2 regions of the Rhizobium sp. 3T7 genome follow, and region 2 is predicted to be linked to the other one. Evidence: predicted binding sites of a transcription regulator. Region 2 holds the regulator's gene; the other holds the start of a gene.
The links. Region 2 encodes PhoB, which activates phosphate uptake and scavenging genes when phosphate is short. Its sites were predicted from a motif close to TGTCATNNANCTGTCAT; they were not measured.
Positions count from the first base shown of each region.

Region 1 (5,256 bases), on a different contig from region 2:
GTCCCACAGCGTGTGTGTGGGCGCTGCATCGGGTAAACTAGTAGCGATGTGGAATGTTCCCTTAACCTATTTGAACCCAAGGCTCTGTCGCCAGGACATGGTCTTCCTCGCGAGCCAAACCTCGTATGGTGCGATACCATGCAACAGTCCGCGGACATCGCTCCGGTTCATCACGGCAAACAGCATGCCATCGTCCCCGAGTGGCTCTCCAAGAGCTTGCTCAGCGTCGAAATCACTGCGCGTGAAAATACGAGGTACTTCTCTTTGTAGCTGCGCCCAGCGAAGTGAGCAAAAAGATTCCGATTGAGACGCCGAAATTCCCGCTCATCCAGTTTGCCGAGCGTTTCCGCTAGAGTGGGCGACTCGTCGGGTGTTTTTTTAACACCTTGCTTCACCAGATTGACGAGGGCGGTTGACGAGGCCTTATGGATGCTTTTGCCCTGATGCTTACTGGGCAGTAGCTCGGCCCGACCGAATACTGGTGCGACGAAGGTTCAGTTCGATAAAATTGTACAGCTGGATAAATTTCCCGAGAGCCAACAGGTCCGAATCGTTGAGGTGGCCAGTCGCCGCGAAAGGATCCGGGTTGTCTAGAATCTCAGCGCGGATTGCTCGCAGTTCATCGGTGTGATGTTCGGTAGGGATCATAATCGTGGTCCTTGCGTCTGCCAGGCACAAACTATCCACGGAGCCAACCGCTGAAACTCGATTTCAAAAGTGGAGAGGGAAAGAGGGGAAAAGTGTCTGTCTTTGGATTTTCTCAACAAAAACAGACACCTATTCCGAAAACTGGCTCCCCGGGCCGGATTCGAACCGGCGACCTGTCGATTAACAGTCGAATGCTCTACCGCTGAGCTACCAGGGATCACCGCTCGCCGCGGTGTGAGTGGCCTAATACAAATGCTTGCCCGATTTGCCAAGCGGTTTTTTCAAAAAAATGACATCCGCTTGTATTCGCTCTGTATAACCCCATCTCCTGTGGATGACTGAAGCACATGATACCACTGGAAAATCGGGAGCCAAGCGATTTGGCATCGATCACAACACCGGCCATCTCATTCTGGGCTCCGTAAGTATTCCGCTTCCACGGTCGCGCCTCGCCAGAATGACGATCGGCATGCTGCTGATCCTGGGTGGAGTTTTGGGATTCTTGCCCGTTCTCGGCTTCTGGATGATTCCGTTGGGGTTCATCGTTCTATCGCATGACCTGCATCTCGTGCGTCGGATGCGGCGGCGATTCTCCGTCTGGTGGAGCAAGAGGCGGAAACCCGCCCCTTGAATCAGTTGAAAAGGCTCGCCGCCCAGTAAAAGAGCGCCGAAATAAGCGCTGCAGCCGGGAGCGTGATCACCCAGGCAACGACGATGTTGCCTGCTAGGCCCCAACGGACTGCCGAGACGCGGCGCGCGGCGCCAACGCCGATGATCGCGCCAGTGATCGTATGGGTCGTGGAAACCGGTATCCCAAGCCACGTGGCTCCGAAGAGGGTGAGAGCGCCGCCTGTCTCCGCGCAGAACCCCTGCATAGGGTTCAGACGGGTGATCTTCGACCCCATGGTATGGACGATTCGCCAGCCGCCGAAGAGTGTTCCAAGCGCCATGGCCGTCTGGCAGGAGAGGACGACCCAGAGCGGTACGTGGAAGCTTCCCCCGAGATAACCCTGCGAATAAAGAAGTACGGCGATGATGCCCATCGTCTTTTGCGCATCATTGCCGCCGTGGCCCAGCGAATAAAGAGAGGCGGATACGAATTGCAGGACACGGAACGTCCGATCGACAGCGAAGGGTGTCTGCCGAACGAAGATCCAGGAGACGACAAGCACGAGGAAGAGCGCCAGCATGAAGCCGATCAACGGCGACATGACGATCGCGCCCGCTGTCTTCAGCAGTCCGCTCCACACGATTGAGTTGAAGCCAACTTTTGCGAGTCCAGCGCCTACCAGCCCGCCCACCAGAGCATGCGAAGAGCTGGACGGGATGCCGAAGATCCAGGTGACGATGTTCCAGATGATCGCGCCCATCAGTGCCGCGAAAATGATCAGCGGCGTGACGATATTGGGGTCGATGATGCCGGTTCCTAGGGTTTCGGCAACGTGGAGACCGAAGAACAGGAACGCAATGAAATTGAAGAAAGCTGCCCAGACGACGGCATACTGAGGCCGCAGTACGCGCGTGGAAACGATCGTTGCGATCGAATTCGCGGCATCATGCAGGCCATTCAGGAAGTCAAAGAACAGCGCGATCGCGATCAGGCCGGCGAGCAGCGGAAAGGCGAGGGTGGCGTCCATCAAACGTTCTCAATCACGATGCCGCTGATTTCGTTGGCAACGTCTTCGAAGCGATCCACGACCTTCTCGAGTTCACCGTAGATTTCGCTGCCAATGATGTAGGCCATCGCATTTGACGCGCCGTGACGGAGGAAGAGTTCCTTTAGGCCGTGATCGTGCAACTCGTCGGAGCGTCCTTCGACGCGGGTAACTTCCTCCGCAATCGCCATGAGCCGCGGGGCGTTGGCGTTGATGCGATCAAGCAGGGGGATCGCCTCGGCGATGAGATGGGCGGCCTGCAAGATTGCCACGCCCATTTCTTGCATGCGTGGATCGAATTGGGTTTGCTCGAAGAGCCGGATCGTCTTGACAGTCTTGTGCATCATATCGATCGCGTCATCCATCGACTGGATCAGATCCTTGATATCGACACGGTCGAAAGGTGTGATGAAGCTCCGGCGAACCGCAAGCAGCACCTCGCGGGTGATGTTGTCGGCATCGTTTTCGAGCGCGACGATCCGATCGCAATGCCGCTCGGTATCCTTGCCGGCGAGCAATTCGTTAAGCGCTTCCGCCGCGCCAACGATCGTCCGGGAATGCTGAGCAAAGAGGTCAAAGAACCGGTCTTCACGCGGCAAAAGTCTACGAAACCAGCTGAGCATTCCATCCATCCGTTTGAGAGTTTTTAGAAGCTCGTCTTAAATTGGCAGGGCTTGCAATAAAAGTGTCACAATTGCACCTGCTAAGATTCTTTTGCGCCGTGCATTACAATAGGAGCCAAGGGAACTTGCGACTTGACTGAGCGTTAAAGTTCTAAGCGTTTTCTAACGCGAGACATGCAGGAAATGAGAAGGTGCTGGAATGAAGAAGCTTGCGGTACTGGTATTGGCAATTGCGACGAGCCTGTCGGGCATCGGGCCATCCTTTGCCGAAAATTCGGGTGACGAGCATTCGGTTCAAAGCCGCGGCACGTTTGGAGATTCTGGCGCGAGAAACAGCCGCAACTTCGATCGATGCAGCGTCTATCGTTGCGGTGGCTATCGCCACGGCCACTATGGTAGGCGCTACTATCGTGATGACTACTATCGCCGTCACGACAATGATGCCGGCGCGCTGATCGGCGGTCTGGCGGCGGGGGCAATCATCGGCGGCCTCATTGCTTCGCAGCCACAGGTTCGCCCGATCGGCAATTCGCACGTCGATTGGTGTTACAGCCGCTACCGCTCCTATCGGGCATATGACAACACCTATCAGCCATATTATGGCCCGCGGCGGCAGTGCTACTCGCCATACTAATGGTTGATCACAGAAACCGGCGGGCCTGTCGATTGGAAATCCTGCCCCTTAATAACCTGCTTGCACTCAATTTCCATTCATTCTAGATGCCGCCAACGCTTCGGTGATGAAGCGTCGTGAGGCCCCGTGGCGGAGTGGTGACGCAGAGGACTGCAAATCCACGGTACTTCCAATAGAATCAACACTCATTCAGCGCCCTAACTTCAGGCGCTTTTTTCGTTTTTGTCGACATTGAATTCATTCAGATTTTTCGGCTGTTCAGAATGGCCAAAACGCTTCTTCGTGGCCTCCAAGACGCGCTTTTCCGTCTCCTTCGCATAGCCTCGATATGCGGTCTTGCGCTTTGAGAGCACGCGGCCCTGTCCCTCGGTGAGCCCGCTCTCCTCCAATTCGGTCATGCCACCATGCCTGCACTTATCCAGGCTGAAGGACGGTGCATCGAGCTTCCCCTCGTCCCGGAGCTTATCCGCCATCTCGCGGACCTCATGAGCTAGGAACGTGCCATCGCCGAATAGCTGGCCGTTCTTCTTGCAGACGATCGACGTGCCGTAGCGGGGCGTCTTGCTCAAAACCTCCTCCGCCTTAGAGCTTGACCAGCGAGCCATCCTCGTCGAGGTATTCGAGCGGGTGGAGCGCTAGCTCGTCCGTCTTCCGATGCTTCAGGCGAATCTTGTCCGGATGATCGGACGCACGGTAGCCGGTCCAAGGCGCATAGCCGGCGCCGATCGAGGACGGGCGCATGAACCATTCGAAAGCCAACACAGCGGCTGCCGCCAACTGCCCACGCCCATGCTCGATCGCGCCATCAGCGAATTGGTAGACGACATCCCGGTCAACGTGGCCCTTCGTCATCTTCATGCGGCGCTTGAGCATGCTTTTGACACTTCTCGCGCGGTCCTCCGTTTCATAAACTGGAATCTGCGCACGATCGCAATTCGCCGTCGCTATGGCTATTGCGATCGGTACCGGCCACACCCGGCTTCCTCACGACACGATGCTGGTGGGGGAGGACGGGTCAGATCAGCGTACTTTCTGGCTGATTGAGGAAGCTGCTCCTAACAGCTATCGCATATGGTGGGCTCTCAATGTTCCCCGCGCCAGCCGCGATTTCGTCTTGGATCATCCTTTTCGAGGTTCGTTCAATCCGGTCGGCGAAGCCTTCGTTGAGCCCAGTCCCGTCACCTCTGTCATTGACTCCTACCGCCCAACGGCAGGAATAGCGCTCTGCCTCGCCATGACGCTGCATGTGCGCGGCATCATCACCAGGGACCCGCCCGCGCCGGCTAATCCGAAGCTCGACGCGGCCCGGATCAAGAAGGGCAACCGCCGATCACAAAGGATTACGTCACCGTCCATATTGGCTACGTCACTGACAGGCAGGGCAAAAAACACGACTACGAAGAAGGCCGGGGGCACGTGAAGCCGCATTTGCGATCCGGCCATTTCAGGAGCCAGGCGTTCGGTCCGGGTCTGCTCGATCGCAAGAGAATCTGGATCGATGCCCGGCCAGTAAACTACGGCCCCGACTCTTACAATCGATCCGTCGCCGCAGTATCTCCTCGTCCTATAGAGGCCGGATCGGTTGCCGGGCCTTTTCTTTTTGCAGTGCAGGATTAGCCAACCGTCGAGGTGGCATGGACCTTCATGTCATCACGCACTTCGTAAAACTTGTTTCCGTCGATGTAGATGGTGTGGC
Region 1 covers NZ_JAIQXS010000005.1:258,591-263,846, forward strand. Annotated here, with positions in the region: tRNA gene K9B32_RS10460 (tRNA-Asn) at 791-865, opposite strand; gene K9B32_RS10465 (hypothetical protein) at 983-1,279, shown strand; gene K9B32_RS10470 (inorganic phosphate transporter) at 1,281-2,285, opposite strand; gene K9B32_RS10475 (DUF47 family protein) at 2,285-2,926, opposite strand; gene K9B32_RS10480 (BA14K family protein) at 3,126-3,560, shown strand; gene K9B32_RS10485 (hypothetical protein) at 3,764-4,129, opposite strand; gene K9B32_RS10490 (hypothetical protein) at 4,143-4,433, opposite strand; gene K9B32_RS10495 (hypothetical protein) at 4,507-4,980, shown strand; gene K9B32_RS10500 (hypothetical protein) at 5,174-5,256, opposite strand, start outside.
Region 1: K9B32_RS10475 (DUF47 family protein) is a predicted target of PhoB. The motif match lies at 2,979-2,995, and genes of this name have one in related genera.

Region 2 (5,256 bases):
ATCGCTGATCGGCAAGACGGTCAATGTGACGCTGCTTGCCGACGCCAACATCGACTCCGCCAACAAGGGGCAGATCGATCTGAAGGTGGACGAGAAGAACCGCAAGGTGAACGACAGGCAGGTTGGCTGGATGAACCAGCTGGCGGAAAGCGGGACGTTGCACAAGACGTTCAACACCGGGCTCTTCGTCAACGGCAACTCCAGCCGCCCCGAGGCCGCCGGTCTCGGCGTCGCCCTGATCGGCTCGCTTTACCTGATGTTGATCGTGCTCGTACTTTCGCTGCCGATCGGTGTTGCCGCTTCGATCTACCTCGAAGAATTTGCGCCGAAGAACAAGCTGACGGACCTGATCGAGGTCAACATCAACAACCTCGCAGCCGTTCCCTCGATCGTCTATGGTCTGCTCGGCCTCGCCGTCTTCATCAACTTCGCCGGCCTGCCGCGTTCCGCATCTCTGGTTGGCGGTCTGGTGCTGACGCTGATGACCTTGCCGACGATTATCATCGCGACCCGCGCAGCGCTTCGCGCAGTGCCGCCGTCGATCCGGGCGGCTGCTCTCGGCCTCGGCGCTTCCAAGATGCAGATGGTCTTTCACCACGTGCTGCCGCTGGCCATGCCGGGTATTCTCACCGGCACCATCATCGGCCTGGCGCACGCGCTCGGCGAGACCGCGCCGCTCCTCCTCATCGGCATGGTTGCGTTCGTCGCCAACGCTCCGGCGACGCCCATGGATCCTTCGACGGCCCTGCCGGTGCAGGTCTATATGTGGGCCAACGAAGCCGAGCGCGCGTTCGTCGAGCGTACCTCTGGCGCTATCATCGTCCTGCTCCTGTTCCTGATCGTCATGAACCTCGGAGCCATTCTCTTGCGTCGTCGCTTTGAGCGCCGCTGGTAAACGGAGTAGACATTATGAACATGTTGACGGAAGCAGCAGTTGAGAAGGCTCTGGATCAGAAGATGAATACCGTTCCCTATAAGATGATCGGCCAGGACGTCTCGGTTTACTACGGCGAGAAGCGCGCGCTCTTCGACGTCAAGCTGAACATCCGCGAAAACACCGTGACGGCCCTCATCGGCCCTTCGGGCTGCGGCAAATCCACCTTCCTGCGCAGTCTGAACCGTATGAACGACACGATCGACGGTTGCCGCGTGACCGGCAAGATCACGCTCGATGGTGATGATATCTATGATCCCGACATCGACGTCGTGGAGCTCCGCGCCCGCGTCGGCATGGTGTTCCAGAAGCCGAACCCGTTCCCGAAGACGATCTACGAGAACGTCGCCTACGGCCCGCGCATCCACGGTCTCGCCAAGTCGAAGGCCGACATGGACCAGATCGTCGAACTCAGCCTGCAGCGCGCCGGCCTGTGGAACGAGGTGAAGGATCGCGTTCATGAAGCCGGCACTGGTCTTTCGGGCGGCCAGCAGCAGCGCCTTTGCATCGCCCGCGCTGTTGCGGTGAGCCCTGAAGTGATCCTGATGGACGAGCCATGCTCGGCACTCGATCCGATTGCGACGGCAAAGGTCGAGGAACTGATCCACGAGCTTCGCGAGAACTACACGATCGTCATCGTGACGCACTCGATGCAGCAGGCCGCCCGCGTGTCGCAGCGCACGGCCATGTTCCACCTCGGCAACCTCGTCGAAGAGAACGATACTGACAAGATGTTCACCAACCCGGATGACCCGCGCACCCAGGATTACATCATGGGTCGCTTCGGTTGATCGCCGGCGTCGGCAACCCTCACCATATTCAAGGATGAGCCCTATGGCATCGACACATATCTTTTCTGCCTACGACGACGATCTGAAATTCCTGTCCCGCCGTATTTCGGAAATGGGCGGCCTTGCCGAGCAGATGGTTTCGGATGCCGTTCGCGCTCTCGTCAACGGCGATACGGCCCTGGCCCAGAAGGTCATCTCCGACGACGTGATCCTTGACCACGCTGAACGCGAGATCGGGGACAAGGCGATCGTGACAATCGCCCGTCGCCAGCCGATGGCGGCCGACCTTCGCGAGATCATGGGTTCGATCCGCATCGCGGCCGATCTCGAGCGCGTCGGCGATCTCGGTAAGAACACCGCCAAGCGCGTCATCGCGGTCCAGAGCGCCGGCGTGCCGCGCAAGCTCGCCCGCGGCCTCGAGCACCTTTCCGAACTGGCGCTTGTCCAGCTCAAGGAAGTGCTCGACGTCTATACGAGCCGTGCTGCCGACAAGGCAAAGTCGATCCGTGAGCGCGACGAGGAAATCGACGCGATGTACACCTCGCTGTTCCGCGAGATGCTCACCTACATGATGGAAGATCCGCGCAACATCACCAGCTGCACGCATCTTCTGTTCTGCGCCAAGAACATCGAGCGTATCGGCGACCACGCCACCAACATTGCTGAAACCATCTATTACATGGCCACCGGTGCTCAGCCGGAAGGCGAACGTCCGAAGGACGATACCGCCAACACCGTCGGCGCCGTTACGGAATAATCGTTAAGCGACCGCGCCCCCAGGAGACCGAAACGAATGATACCAAAAGTAGCTGTCGTTGAAGATGAAGAAGCACTGAGCGTGCTTCTTCGCTATAACCTTGAGGCTGAAGGCTTTGAGGTCGACACAATCCTTCGCGGCGACGAGGCTGAGATCCGGCTGCAGGAACGCACGCCGGATCTTCTGATCCTCGATTGGATGCTGCCGGGCGTATCAGGCATCGAGCTCTGCCGTCGCCTGCGCATGCGGCCGGAAACGGAGCGCCTGCCGATCATCATGCTGACAGCTCGCGGCGAGGAGAGTGAGCGTGTTCGCGGCCTCTCCACCGGCGCCGACGACTACGTCGTCAAGCCGTTTTCGACACCGGAGCTCGTCGCCCGCGTCAAGGCGATGCTTCGTCGTGCCAAGCCGGAAGTGCTTTCCACGCTGCTGAAGTGCGGCGACATCGAGCTTGACCGCGAGACGCACCGCGTTCATCGCAAGAGCCGCGAAGTCCGCCTCGGTCCGACCGAATTCCGGCTTCTCGAGTTCCTGATGGCATCCCCTGGCCGTGTCTTCTCGCGCTCCCAGCTGCTCGACGGCGTCTGGGGTCATGACATCTATGTCGACGAGCGTACTGTCGACGTTCATGTCGGGCGTCTGCGCAAGGCGCTGAACTTCTCCAACATGCAGGACGTGATCCGCACCGTTCGCGGTGCCGGCTATTCCATGGAAGCCTAAAGCTCTCCTGGGAGGCATCCACACCGTCCAAAGAAACGGGCCCGCGAGGGCCCGTTTCTTTGTTCCTTATCCGGCTTCCGGGTCAGGCGACCCGGTTGGCGGCCTTGCGGCGCTCGTTGACCGGCTGATAGGCCATGCGCTGGTGATAGGTGCAGTAAGGGGAGGAGTCCGGGGATTCGCAGCCGCAGAAGTGGAAGTCGTCCTTCAGCGGATCGCCGACCGGCCACTTGCAGGTGCGCTCGGTCAGTTCCGTCAGGCCGAGGCGGCGAGAAATCGGAACGACGACGTTTGCGGCCGGACGATAGCTGATTTCCTCGATGGCATCGATTTCGATCTCTTCCTTGAGCATCGTCGCACCCTGCTGGCGGGTGACGGTGCGCGTAGTGACGCGAGATGCATAGTTCGGAGCGCGCGGCGCGGATGTCGTGCGCTTGGGCGTTCTGACAGTGGTTGTCGAGCCTCCGGCCTTGGCGCGGCCGGGCAAACTCAAACGGTGGACTTTGCCAATGACGGCGTTACGGCTTACACCGCCAAGTTGCGCTGCGATCTGGCTGGCGCTCAGGCCCTCGGACCACAGCTTCTTCAGTTTTTCAACGCGCTCGTCTGTCCAGTTCATGCCCCTGTCTCCGCCTTATTAGCGTTGGTGTAGGCAGAATCCTTCACCGTTGCCCCGGACGTATCCGAGGCAAGAAACGCTTGCTCGATTTTGGTGACTAGTTCCGCCGCATGCAGTCTAGTAATTGAGTTTTAACCTAGTGTGAGGCTGACTCCGTGACAAGAGTCGGTTGAATCTCGGCGAATCGAATTTCAAGTTTTCCCCAACTTGCTGGGCGAGAGAGTCATTTCTGCAACATTAGTTGTTGATAGCTCCGGCACCTCCAGATGGCGGCTTGACGCATGCAGGAAAACCTCAGTTTTGTTGACATTGCAGTGCGAAAAGTAAATAGTGCTGCTCGCCGCCGAAAGGCGGCATTTTTAATTTTCCGGACCCGCTTTCCTTAGCCGGAGTCCGGCCGCTTATAGTCAATGACAGGAGATCGCGCCATGGCTGAAGCCGCGCTTTACGATACCTACTCTCGTGCCCCGCTGCGGTTCGAGCGAGGCGAGGGCGTATGGCTGATCACCGAAACGGGCGAGCGATATCTTGATTTCGGCGCAGGCGTTGCCGTCACCTCCGTCGGCCACAGCCATCCGCATGTGGTAGGCGCGCTGAAAGAGCAGGCCGACAAGGTCTGGCACCTGTCCAATATCTACGAGATCCCGGGTCAGGAAACGCTCGCGAAGCGGCTGACCGAGGCGACCTTCGCCGACAAGGTGTTCTTTACGAACTCCGGCGCGGAAGCCCTGGAATGCGCGATCAAGACCGCGCGCCGCTACCAGTTCTCAAAGGGCCATCCCGAGCGGTTTCATATCATCACCTTTGAAGGTGCCTTCCATGGTCGTACGCTGGCGACGATTGCTGCCGGTGGCCAAGAGAAGTACCTCGAAGGTTTCGGCCCGAAGGCGCCCGGCTTCGATCAGGTTCCGTTCGGCGATCTCGATGCCGTTCGCAGCGCCATCACCAGCGAGACGGCCGCGATCCTCATCGAGCCTGTTCAGGGCGAGGGTGGCGTCCGTGCGGCGGCCAACGAGTTCCTGAAGGCGCTTCGCGCGATCTGCGACGATCACGGCTTGCTGCTGATCTTCGACGAAGTGCAGACCGGCATGGGTCGCACCGGCAAGCTCTTCGCACATGAATGGTCCGGCGCCACCCCCGACATCATGGCAGTCGCCAAGGGCATCGGCGGCGGCTTCCCGCTTGGCGCCTGCCTTGCGACGGCAGAGGCCGCTTCCGGCATGAAGGCTGGCACACATGGCTCCACCTATGGCGGCAATCCGCTTGCCATGGCTGTGGGTAGTGCCGTGCTCGACGTGATCCTCGCGGACGGCTTCCTGCAGCAAGTGCGCGACGTCTCGCTGGTTTTCCGTCAAGGCTTGGCCTCGCTCAAGGATCGCTATCCTGATATCATCGAGGACGTTCGCGGCGAGGGACTGCTGCTCGGCGTCAAGGCTGC
Region 2 covers NZ_JAIQXS010000002.1:8,495-13,750, forward strand. Annotated here, with positions in the region: gene pstA (phosphate ABC transporter permease PstA) at 1-895, shown strand, start outside; gene pstB (phosphate ABC transporter ATP-binding protein PstB) at 910-1,725, shown strand; gene phoU (phosphate signaling complex protein PhoU) at 1,769-2,482, shown strand; gene phoB (phosphate regulon transcriptional regulator PhoB) at 2,519-3,202, shown strand; gene K9B32_RS02815 (GcrA family cell cycle regulator) at 3,285-3,818, opposite strand; gene K9B32_RS02820 (aspartate aminotransferase family protein) at 4,247-5,256, shown strand, end outside.